3 regions of the Collimonas sp. GW821-FHT07E08 genome follow, and region 1 is predicted to be linked to each of the others. Evidence: predicted binding sites of a transcription regulator. Region 1 holds the regulator's gene; each other region holds the start of a gene.
What was found. The regulator sigma-54, encoded in region 1, starts transcription at its own class of promoters, with help from an activator protein. The targets are predictions, from matches to a motif close to TGGCANGNAANCTGCTTT.

Region 1 (3,248 bases):
TACGCAGATCCCGGCAAGCTCGCTACGTTCAAGCAAAAACGCGACGGCGGCCCGGACCTGTGGATCGACGGCCATGCCGAACGTATCGAATACGACGGCAAGACTGAAATCACCAAGCTGTTTTCCAAGGCGCAGATGCGCCGCCTGCAAGGCGACAAGCCGACCGACGAAGTGAACGGCGAATTCATTTCCTATGACAGCCGCACCGAATTCTATTCGGTCAACAATACCGTCAACGGCAATAGCCAGGCTGGCGCCGGACGCATACGCGCCGTCATCCAGCCGCGCCCGAAAGCTCCGCAATGACCGCTCCCAGCACCCTGATCGTCAAAGGCCTGCAGAAAAGCTACGGCGCGCGCCAGGTAGTCCACGATGTGTCGCTGACAGTGCATTGCGGCGAAGTGGTCGGCCTGCTGGGCCCCAACGGCGCCGGCAAGACTACCTCGTTCTACATGATCGTCGGCCTGGTGCCGTCGGACGGCGGCGAGATCGACCTCGACGGCGTCGACATTTCGCGCTTGCCTATCCACCGGCGCGCGGTGCTCGGCCTGTCGTACCTGCCGCAAGAGGCATCGGTGTTCCGCAAGCTGACGGTGGAAGACAATATCCGCGCCGTGCTGGAACTGCAGCGTCCCAACGGCAAGCCGCTCACCAAGGCTCAAATCGACGAGCAGCTGCAGAAGCTGCTGCACGAACTGCAAATCGAAAAGCTGCGTGAAAACCAGGCGCTGTCGTTGTCGGGCGGTGAACGCCGGCGGGTCGAAATCGCCCGCGCGCTGGCCACCAATCCCCGCTTCGTCCTGCTGGATGAACCGTTTGCCGGGATCGACCCGATCGCCGTGATCGAGATCCAGCGCATCGTCCGCTTCCTCAAGGAACGCGGCATAGGCGTGCTGATCACCGACCACAATGTGCGCGAAACACTAGGCATCTGCGATCGCGCCTACATCATCAACCAGGGCAGCGTGCTGGCCAGCGGCAGTCCGGACGACATCATCGCCGACGAGTCGGTGCGGCGCGTATACCTGGGCGAGCATTTCCGCATGTAGCTTCATCGAGACATGCCCGAACGGTCGGGGACAAGGGAATGCGCCGCGCTGCCGCGGCAGCTTGCCCCGGATAAAGAAATACCAGTGAATTGTCTGCACGGAAGCCATGAAACAATCACTCCAGCTACGCACCTCGCAGCATCTTGCGCTGACACCCCAGTTGCAGCAGTCTATCAGGCTGCTGCAATTGTCCACGCTCGAACTGCACCAGGAGCTGGAACAAATCCTGTCGGACAATCCGCTGCTGGAGCGGGTCGACGACCCGCTCGACAATTCCGTACGCTTGCTGGCGGACGGCGCCATCAGCGGCACCACGTCGACCATGGATGCCCCGGTGGGCGACAGCGAAGTGAGCAGCTCGCCGAGCGAAAGCGAAACCGGACTGGACACGCCGCCGGCGGCCGAGAGCGGCCCGGAAAGCGGCGACGGCGAGTGGAGTTTCGACGATGTCGCGCGCAGCTCAAAAACCCCGGATGACGAAGATGCGCGGCCGCAGCTGGAAGCCCATGAATCCACCTTGCGCGAACATCTGCTGCAGCAGATGCGCGAGACGCTGCACGACATGCGCGACCGCGCCCTGGTCGAACTAACCATCGATGCGCTCGACGACAACGGCTATCTGGAAGAATCGCTGGAAGAAATCCTGGAGCGCCTGCCGCCGGAACTGGAAATCGCCATCGAGGAATTATCGACGGCGCTGAAGATGGTGCAGAGTTTCGACCCGGCAGGCGTCGGCGCCCGCAATGCGGCGGAATGCCTGAGCTTGCAGATCAAGCGTTTTATCAAAGTGCCATTTGTCACGCGCCGGCTTGCATTGGCGATTGTGCAAGACCACCTGATGCTTTTTGCGCAACGCGATTTCAATAAAATCAAGAAGGCGCTCGATTGCGACGACGAAGACCTGCGCGAGGCGCAGGCGGTCATCAAGCAATGCAATCCGCACCCTGGCGCGCCGTTCGCCGCCAACACCTCCGACTACGTCGTGCCCGACGTGATCGTCAGGCGCAGCAAGCAAGGCTGGCAGGTCATGCTCAACAATGACGTCATGCCAAGGCTCAGGGTGAATGTCCTGTATGCCAACATTCTGAAGCAAAGCAAGGGCGACGGCGCGCTCACTTCGCAGCTGCAGGAAGCCAAGTGGCTGATCAAGAATATGCGGCAGCGCTTCGACACCATCCTGCGCGTGGCGCAAGCCATCGTGGAACGCCAGAGGAATTTCTTTTCGCACGGCGCGGTGGCCATGCGGCCGCTTGTGTTGCGTGAAATAGCTGATACACTGGGACTACACGAGAGTACTATTTCTCGTGTAACCACTCAGAAATACATGCTCACTCCCCACGGGATGTTTGAACTGAAGTATTTCTTCGGCAGCCATGTTGCTACTGAGGCAGGTGGAGAGGCTTCCTCAACGGCAATCAGGGCACTCATTAAGCAATTGATAGGAGCGGAAGATACAAAAAATCCTTTCTCTGACAGCAAGATTGCCGACATGCTTGCGGAACAAGGTATGGTGGTAGCCCGCCGCACCGTCGCAAAATATCGCGAAGCACTGAAAATTCCGTCTGTTAATTTACGCAAGGCCTTGTAGTTCTTTTGGTTTGATTGTAAAGCTTACCCTTGCTGTGTCCAGACGAAGCGGGTTTCATTGGTTCTTGCCAGGACTGTCTGTTTTCGGACCGTCCGCCTAAAGATCCTGCGTATCCGGCTCCGGACCGCCAGCAATATTCTTGATAGGAGCGCTGTATGAACTTCACCATCAGTGGGCATCACCTCGAGTTAACCCCTGCCATTCGCGAATACGTACAAAGCAAACTAGAGCGTATCAAACGCCATTTCGACCAGGTCATCGATATCAGCGTGATCCTGACGGTCGACAAGATTACTGAAAAAGAAAAACGCCAGAAAGCGGAAATCAACCTGCGCGTAAAAGGAAAAGATTTGCATGCCGAAAGCATTGCCCACGATCTTTACGCCGCCATCGACGCCCTGATCGACAAACTCGATCGCCAGGTGATCAAATACAAGGACAAGATGCAAGACCACCAGCACGATGCGATCAAGCACCTGCCGGAAGAACTCCCCGCCGCGACCTGATCCGGCCTGCGCGAGCCGTGTGGCTCGCGCCAATAAATGAACAAGGGCGCAGTCAATGCGCCCTTTGTTATTATCAAACCATATTATTGTTTATCGCTGCGGCGC
Region 2 (3,248 bases), on a different contig from region 1:
GCGTTTATCGTAGCGCCGCAAGTTGGTATCATCAAAGATCCAAGATTGATTATATTTATAGGTCCAATGTGAAGATTGCGCCTCCGCTCCTGTTGATGAACCTCGATCCAGCCGGCATTACGCTGGACGGCGGCAGCGGCCTGGCCAAGCAGCTCTACCTGGCGCTGCGCCGGCGGATACTGGCCACGCCGGGCACTTACCGCATCAAGCTGCCCACTTCGCGCAACCTGGCGCTGGCTTTGCAGGTGTCGCGCAATACCGTGGTGCGAGCGTACGAGCAGCTGTACGCCGAGGGTTACATCAGCAGCAGGGTAGGCGACGGCACCTATGCCGATGGCTTGGCGGCGGCAGTTGTTGCCGAGCCGGATGCGCAGGTGGGTGCAGCGCCCGCCATGCGGCAATCGGCCATGCAGCTGCGCTTGAGCGGATACGAGGCGCGGCGCCGCATGTCGGCCGGGCCGGCGCGCGCATTCCGGCTCGGGATTCCCGCCTATGACTTGTTTCCGAACCAGATCTGGGGCCGTCTGCAAAGCCAGTTCTGGCGTCGTGCGCCGCTGGCGGAAATGGGTTACGGCGACGCCGCCGGCAACCTGCGGCTGCGCGAACTGATTGCGGCCTACCTGCGGCAGGCGCGCGGGCTGGCTTGCGAGCCGTCGCAAATCATCATCACCGCCGGAGCGCAGCACGGGATTGCGCTGTGCGCGCAATTGCTGCTCGATGCCGGTGACAAGGTCGCTATCGAAAATCCTTGTTATCCCGCTGCAGCCGCAGCGCTGACAGTGGTTGGCGCGCAGCTGGTGGGGATTGCGCTGGACCAGGACGGGATGGATACGTCGCAGCTGGCGCAGCACGCTGACTGCCGGATGGCGTATGTGACGCCGTCGCACCAGTATCCGCTCGGGGTCACGCTGTCGCTGGCGCGCCGGCTCGAACTGCTGGCCTGGGCCGAGCGTTGCAACACCTGGGTCGTCGAAGACGATTACGACGGCGAATATCGTTACGACGGCACGCCGTTGGCGCCGCTGGCGGCGCTCGATCGCAGCGGGCGCGTGCTGTATGTCGGCACCTTTTCAAAAATCGCCTTTCCCGGTTTGCGGCTGGGTTACCTGGTGCTGCCGCCCAAGCTGGCGCCGGCGCTGATTGCGCTGCACGCCATGGGCGACCGCCATCCGCCGGCCGCGGACCAGGCGGTGATGGCCGAATTCATCGCGGCCGGTCATTTCCAGCGCCACATCAGGCGCATGCGGCGCGCCAGCCGCGCGCGCCGTGACGCCTTGCTGGAAGGCTGGGCGCCATTGTTCGGACAGCAGCTGCCTTTGCCCAAGGTCGCCGCCGGTTTGCACCTGAGCCTGCCATTGGCGAGCGCAGGACAGGAAGCTGACCTGTTGGCCAAGGCCATCGCCGCCGGCGTTGAACTCAATCCCATGAGCCGGTTCTGCCTGCCTGGGCAAGCTGTCAATCCGCAGCATCGGGCCGGCCTGGCGCTGGGTTTTGCCGGTGTCGACGCCGCGGCCATCGGGCGCGCACTGTTATCCCTGCAGCAAGCCTGGACTTGATTTGTAGCCGACTACAGGATGTCATGTAGTCACCCCTTCATATTTTTGCACCAAAACAATGCTCAATTAAATGCATGCATTATTGTGGTGCATTTCCTTGCCGTCTTTTTCTGTGCAAGAACATCCCGCAGTTAACAATCGGCAAAAGCTGTGAGCAAAACGCCCCACAAGGGGCGGCAGCCGTGGAAAAGGAGAGATCGGCGCAGTTGGCATGGGTTCTGCTATGGAAAGTCCGAGGAGTACTGATTTAGCGGTTTTTCATTCAACATACCAACAGGGACATCCATGAAAAAGCTGATTTTAGCCGCAGCAATAGCAGCAAGTTTCTCCGCAGGTCTCGCTCATGCCGAAGACGCCAAGCCGGATAACGAGATCAGTTACAACATTGGCGCGGTCAACGACTACCGCTACCGCGGCATTTCGCAAACGCGTTTTGACCCGGCGATACAGGGCGGCGCGGACTACACCAACAACCCTACCGGCCTGTATGCGGGCACCTGGCTGTCGAATATCAAGTGGATCAAGGATGCGGTCGACAGCGCCCATACCGGCACCGGCGGCAAGGGCCCGGTTGAATGGGACATCTACGGCGGCAAGCGCGGCGAACTGCCTGGCGGCTTCACCTATGACGTCGGCGGCCTGTACTACTACTACCCGACCAACAACTACAGCCAGATCGGCCGCAACGCCAACACTTTCGAGCTGTATGGCCAGATCGGCTACGGCCCGGCCTATTTCAAGTACTCGCATGCACTGACCAACCTGTTCGGCACGGTCGACAGCAAGAACAGCGCTTATTACGATGCCGGCGCCAATTTCGATGTCGGCGCGGGCGTCACGCTTGGGCTGCACCTCGGCCACCAGACAGTGGAGCATTTCAGCTTCGGCAGCTACACCGACTGGAAAATCGGCGCCACCAAGACCTTTGAGCAGCTGGCCGGCGTGACGCTGGGACTGGCCTATGTCGGCACCGACGCCAAGGATGGCGCGTACGTCAGCCCGAGCGGCAAGAACCTGGGCCGCAACGGGGTAGTGTTTTCGGTAGCGAAGACCTTCTGACGTATTGGGGCCAGAGTTTAAGAGGCGCCGCAGGGCGACGAATTACTCTGTCCTCAACTGACCGGGAAGTGAGCCTAAAGCAAAGCCGGATTACGCAAAACCTGAGTGAGCTGAATTCCTAAATTCGATAAAACAACGAGGCCGACATGAAACTGATTACAGCAATCATCAAACCATTTAAGCTCGACGAGGTGCGCGAAGCGCTCTCGGCGATTGGCGTGCAAGGCATTACCGTGACCGAAGTCAAGGGTTTCGGCCGCCAGAAAGGGCATACTGAGCTGTACCGCGGCGCCGAATACGTGGTCGACTTCCTGCCGAAGACAAAAATCGAAGCAGCGGTGGACGACAGCATCCTGGAACAGGCGGTAGAAGCGATTGAAAACGCGGCGCGCACCGGCAAGATCGGCGACGGCAAGATTTTTGTATTTGATCTGCAGGAAGTTATTCGTATTCGTACCGGTGAAACCGGCAAAGATGCAATCTAAGGGGATAAAAAATATGAACATCAAAAGTACGTTTGCTACGATTTTGGCGGCTTGCTCGCTGATCGCGGCTACTTCCATGTTGCCGGCCCGTGCCGCCGACGAGGCATCGGCAAGCGCTAGCGCAAGCGTGGCGGCTGCCAGTGCGGAT
Region 3 (3,248 bases), on a different contig from region 1:
CCGTCGACAGCGCCCTTGTCGGCCAGCTTCCGCGACAGCGTGATCGCCTGCCCGTTATTGTTGAGCCCCATCAGGATCGCCATGTCTTTCTTCTGGCCGCCTATGCCCATCTGCACGCCGTAGATCAGGCCCGACAGCACATGCGCGGCATCGAGCTCGCCGTTGGCCAGCTTGTCGCGCACGCCGGCCCAGGAGGTTTCCTTGCTGAGGATGATCTTGATGCCGTATTTTTTGTCGAAACCGAGCAGCGATGCCATCACCACCGACGCGCAATCGGTCAGGGGGATGAAGCCTATCTTGACCTCGGTTTTTTCCGGCTTGTCCGAGCCTGCGGCCCAAACACCGGTGCTGGAAAGTCCTAGCATGCTGGCTCCTGCCGCGAGAGTCGCGGTTTGTAATAGTTGACGGCGCTTGCCGTCGACAAGCGTGTTCGGCGTTTGCTCGGTGCCTAGGGTGTCTAGCTGCAGTGCATTGCTTGGTTCCATCGCATGGCTCCAGATTGTTTCCGGCAACAAAAAAGGCGTCGTCCCGCGCTGGACAAGCCATGCGGGAAGACACCTTTGTCTTATGCGGAAACGGCCGCCGTTAGCCGATTCCAGCAGCGCCAGCGTTGGCGCCTGGAATGGACTATGCAAACCACGTGCCAGGAATTTTTATCGGGAAAATGCAGGAACGTGCCGGTTTTTCGCTCAAAAAGCGCACCGGCCTTGTGCAACGCACCAAACCAGATCGTGGCGACCGCGCGCCCGCTCGACGGCTTGATCAGCCCAGCAGGTCGGCAGCGTCGATAATGCGTTGCGCCACTTCGGACAGCTTGAGGTTCTTGTCCATCGCCAGCCGCCGCAGCTTTTGATACGCCTCCTGCTCCGTCAGCTTATGGTGATCCATCAGCAAACCCTTGGCCCGGTCCAGCAACTTGCGTTCAGCCAGCTTCAGCTTGGTGTCGGACAGCTCCGCCAGCAGCTTCTGCTCTTGCCGGAAGCGCGCCAGCGCGACCTCCAGCACCGGCTTGATGCGCGCCGTCTGCAGGCCGGCCACGACATATGCAGAGACGCCCGCCGCCATCGCCGCATCCATGCTGGAAGTTTTTGCATCCTCGGTAAACAGGACGATCGGGCGGCGCGCATCGCGCGTGGCGATCACCACATGCTCAAGCACGTCGCGCGCATCGGATTCGGCGTCGATGATGACCATGTCTGGTTGTAACTGGGCAATTCTCTCAGGCAGGTACAGGTCGGCCGGAAGTGAAGCAACGATGTTGTAGCCGGCCTCCAGCAAGCCGATGCGCAAAGCCTTGCCGCGCGCGGCCTGCGCCTCGAACGCGGGATCGTCGTCACCCTCGATGGCGACCGGATTGACAACAACGATACGTAGACTTTGCATGCTTGAACCTGGATCCGAAGACGAATCGGTGAGCTACGGTTAGACAGGATGGAAGGCCGGTTTTATCCTTTCCTGCCATTCAAGCAAGCAAAAATCGCACCATGTCGATGCAAAAGGTAAAGAGCGGAGGTGCTAAATCACCCTACGCCAGTTGCCAGTCTATCGTCTCGCCGCCGTTCAGCGGCACCACGGTAGTCTCGCCCAGCGGCAGTTCCGCCGGCAGGGTCCACGACTGGCGCTTCAGCGTGACCGTGCCCTGGTTGCGCGGCAGATTGTAGAAATCGGGGCCGTTGAAGCTGGCGAACGCCTCCAGCTTGTCCAGCGCGCCGGCCTGGTCGAATGCCTGCGCATACAGCTCCATCGCATGCAGCGCGGTATAACAGCCGGCGCAGCCGCAAGCGTGCTCTTTCAAACCCTTCGGATGCGGCGCTGAATCGGTGCCGAGGAAGAACCGCGTGCTGCCCGACGCCACTGCCTGCACCAATGCTTGCCGGTGCTCTTCTCGCTTCAGTACCGGCAGGCAATAATAATGCGGCCGGATGCCGCCCTTGAAGATTTCGTTGCGGTTATACAGCAGGTGATGCGCCGTGATGGTGGCCGCCACCGGCCCGCTTGCGCTCTCGACGTATTGGGCGGCGTCCTTGGTGGTGATGTGCTCGAACACCACTTTCAGTTCCGGCATGTCGCGCCGCAATGGCTGCATCACGCGGTCGATGAAAACCGCTTCGCGGTCGAAGATGTCGACCGCCGGATCGGTCACTTCGCCGTGCACCAGGAATGGCATGCCCAGTTCCTGCATGACTTCCAGCGTCTTGTAGCACTTGCTCAGGTCCGTTACGCCGGCATCGGAATTGGTGGTGGCGCCGGCCGGATACAGCTTGACCGCGTGCACGAAGCCGCTGTCCTTGGCGCGCCGGATCTCGTCGGGCGGCGTATTGTTGGTCAGGTACAGGGTCATCAGCGGCTCAAACGCCAGCTCCTGCGGCAAGGCTGCCAGGATGCGCTCGCGGTAGGCCGCCGCCTGCGCCGTGGTGGTAACCGGCGGCTTCAGGTTAGGCATCACGATGGCGCGGGCGAACTGGCGCGCACTATGCGGCAAGACGGCAGCCAGCGCCACGCCGTCGCGCAGGTGCAAGTGCCAGTCGTCGGGGCGGGTGATGGTCAGTGTATCGGTCAAGGCATCAGTCATGTTCATTCTCTTCTGCAAAAAGTCGCTCCAGCATGGCTGCCGGATTGTTCAGGAAATGGCGCGTGGTCGTATAGTGTTCGGTATCTTCGTAGCGGGTCTCGGCCAGGCCGCTCTGGTCCAGCAGGTAAATCCTGGCGTGCGGATAAGCCAGCAGGATAGGCGAATGGGTGGCGATGATGAACTGGCTGCGATTTTGCGCCAGCTTGTGGATAATCGCCAGCGCCGCCAGCTGGCGGTTGGGCGATAACGCGGCTTCCGGTTCATCCAGCATGTAAAAACCGTCGGGCTGGAACTTGTTTTGCAGCAGCGCCAGGAAAGACTCCCCATGCGATTGCCGGTGCAGACCTTTGTCGCCATAGGACGGATGCTGCCCATCATCCATGTTTTCCTCGTAGGTGGCGAGGTTGAAGAAACTTTCGGCGCGCAAAAAATAGCCGGTCCTGGGCCGCTTGAAGCTCTTCACTGTCCGTATGTAACGGTGCAGGTCGGAATGCGCTTGCGCGGTCGAGAAATTTGCATTCCTGGTGCCGCCTTCCGCATTAAACCCCCAGGCAACCGCGATCGCTTCCAGCAAGGTCGATTTGCCTGCGCCGTTTTCACCGACCAGGAACGTGACGTCAGGATGAAAATCGATCTGCTCCAGTTCGCGCACGGCCGGGATGCTGAAGGGATACGC

Region 2: a site for sigma-54 is predicted at 1,764-1,781, ahead of AC07RZ_RS08415 (TorF family putative porin). Genes of this name have one in related genera too.
Region 3: a site for sigma-54 is predicted at 1,468-1,485, ahead of AC07RZ_RS11750 (ANTAR domain-containing response regulator). Genes of this name have one in related genera too.

What each region holds. Positions count from the first base shown of each region.
Region 1 is NZ_JBWKQR010000007.1:203,263-206,510, forward strand. It holds gene lptA (lipopolysaccharide transport periplasmic protein LptA) at 1-306, shown strand, start outside; gene lptB (LPS export ABC transporter ATP-binding protein) at 303-1,049, shown strand; gene AC07RZ_RS11285 (RNA polymerase factor sigma-54) at 1,156-2,637, shown strand; gene hpf (ribosome hibernation-promoting factor, HPF/YfiA family) at 2,793-3,143, shown strand.
Region 2 is NZ_JBWKQR010000005.1:171,988-175,235, reverse strand. It holds gene pdxR (MocR-like pyridoxine biosynthesis transcription factor PdxR) at 96-1,556, shown strand; gene AC07RZ_RS08415 (TorF family putative porin) at 1,842-2,615, shown strand; gene AC07RZ_RS08410 (P-II family nitrogen regulator) at 2,762-3,100, shown strand; gene AC07RZ_RS08405 (ammonium transporter) at 3,120-3,248, shown strand, end outside.
Region 3 is NZ_JBWKQR010000008.1:31,493-34,740, reverse strand. It holds gene AC07RZ_RS11755 (CmpA/NrtA family ABC transporter substrate-binding protein) at 1-485, opposite strand, end outside; gene AC07RZ_RS11750 (ANTAR domain-containing response regulator) at 763-1,383, opposite strand; gene pyrC (dihydroorotase) at 1,526-2,572, opposite strand; gene AC07RZ_RS11740 (AAA family ATPase) at 2,565-3,248, opposite strand, start outside.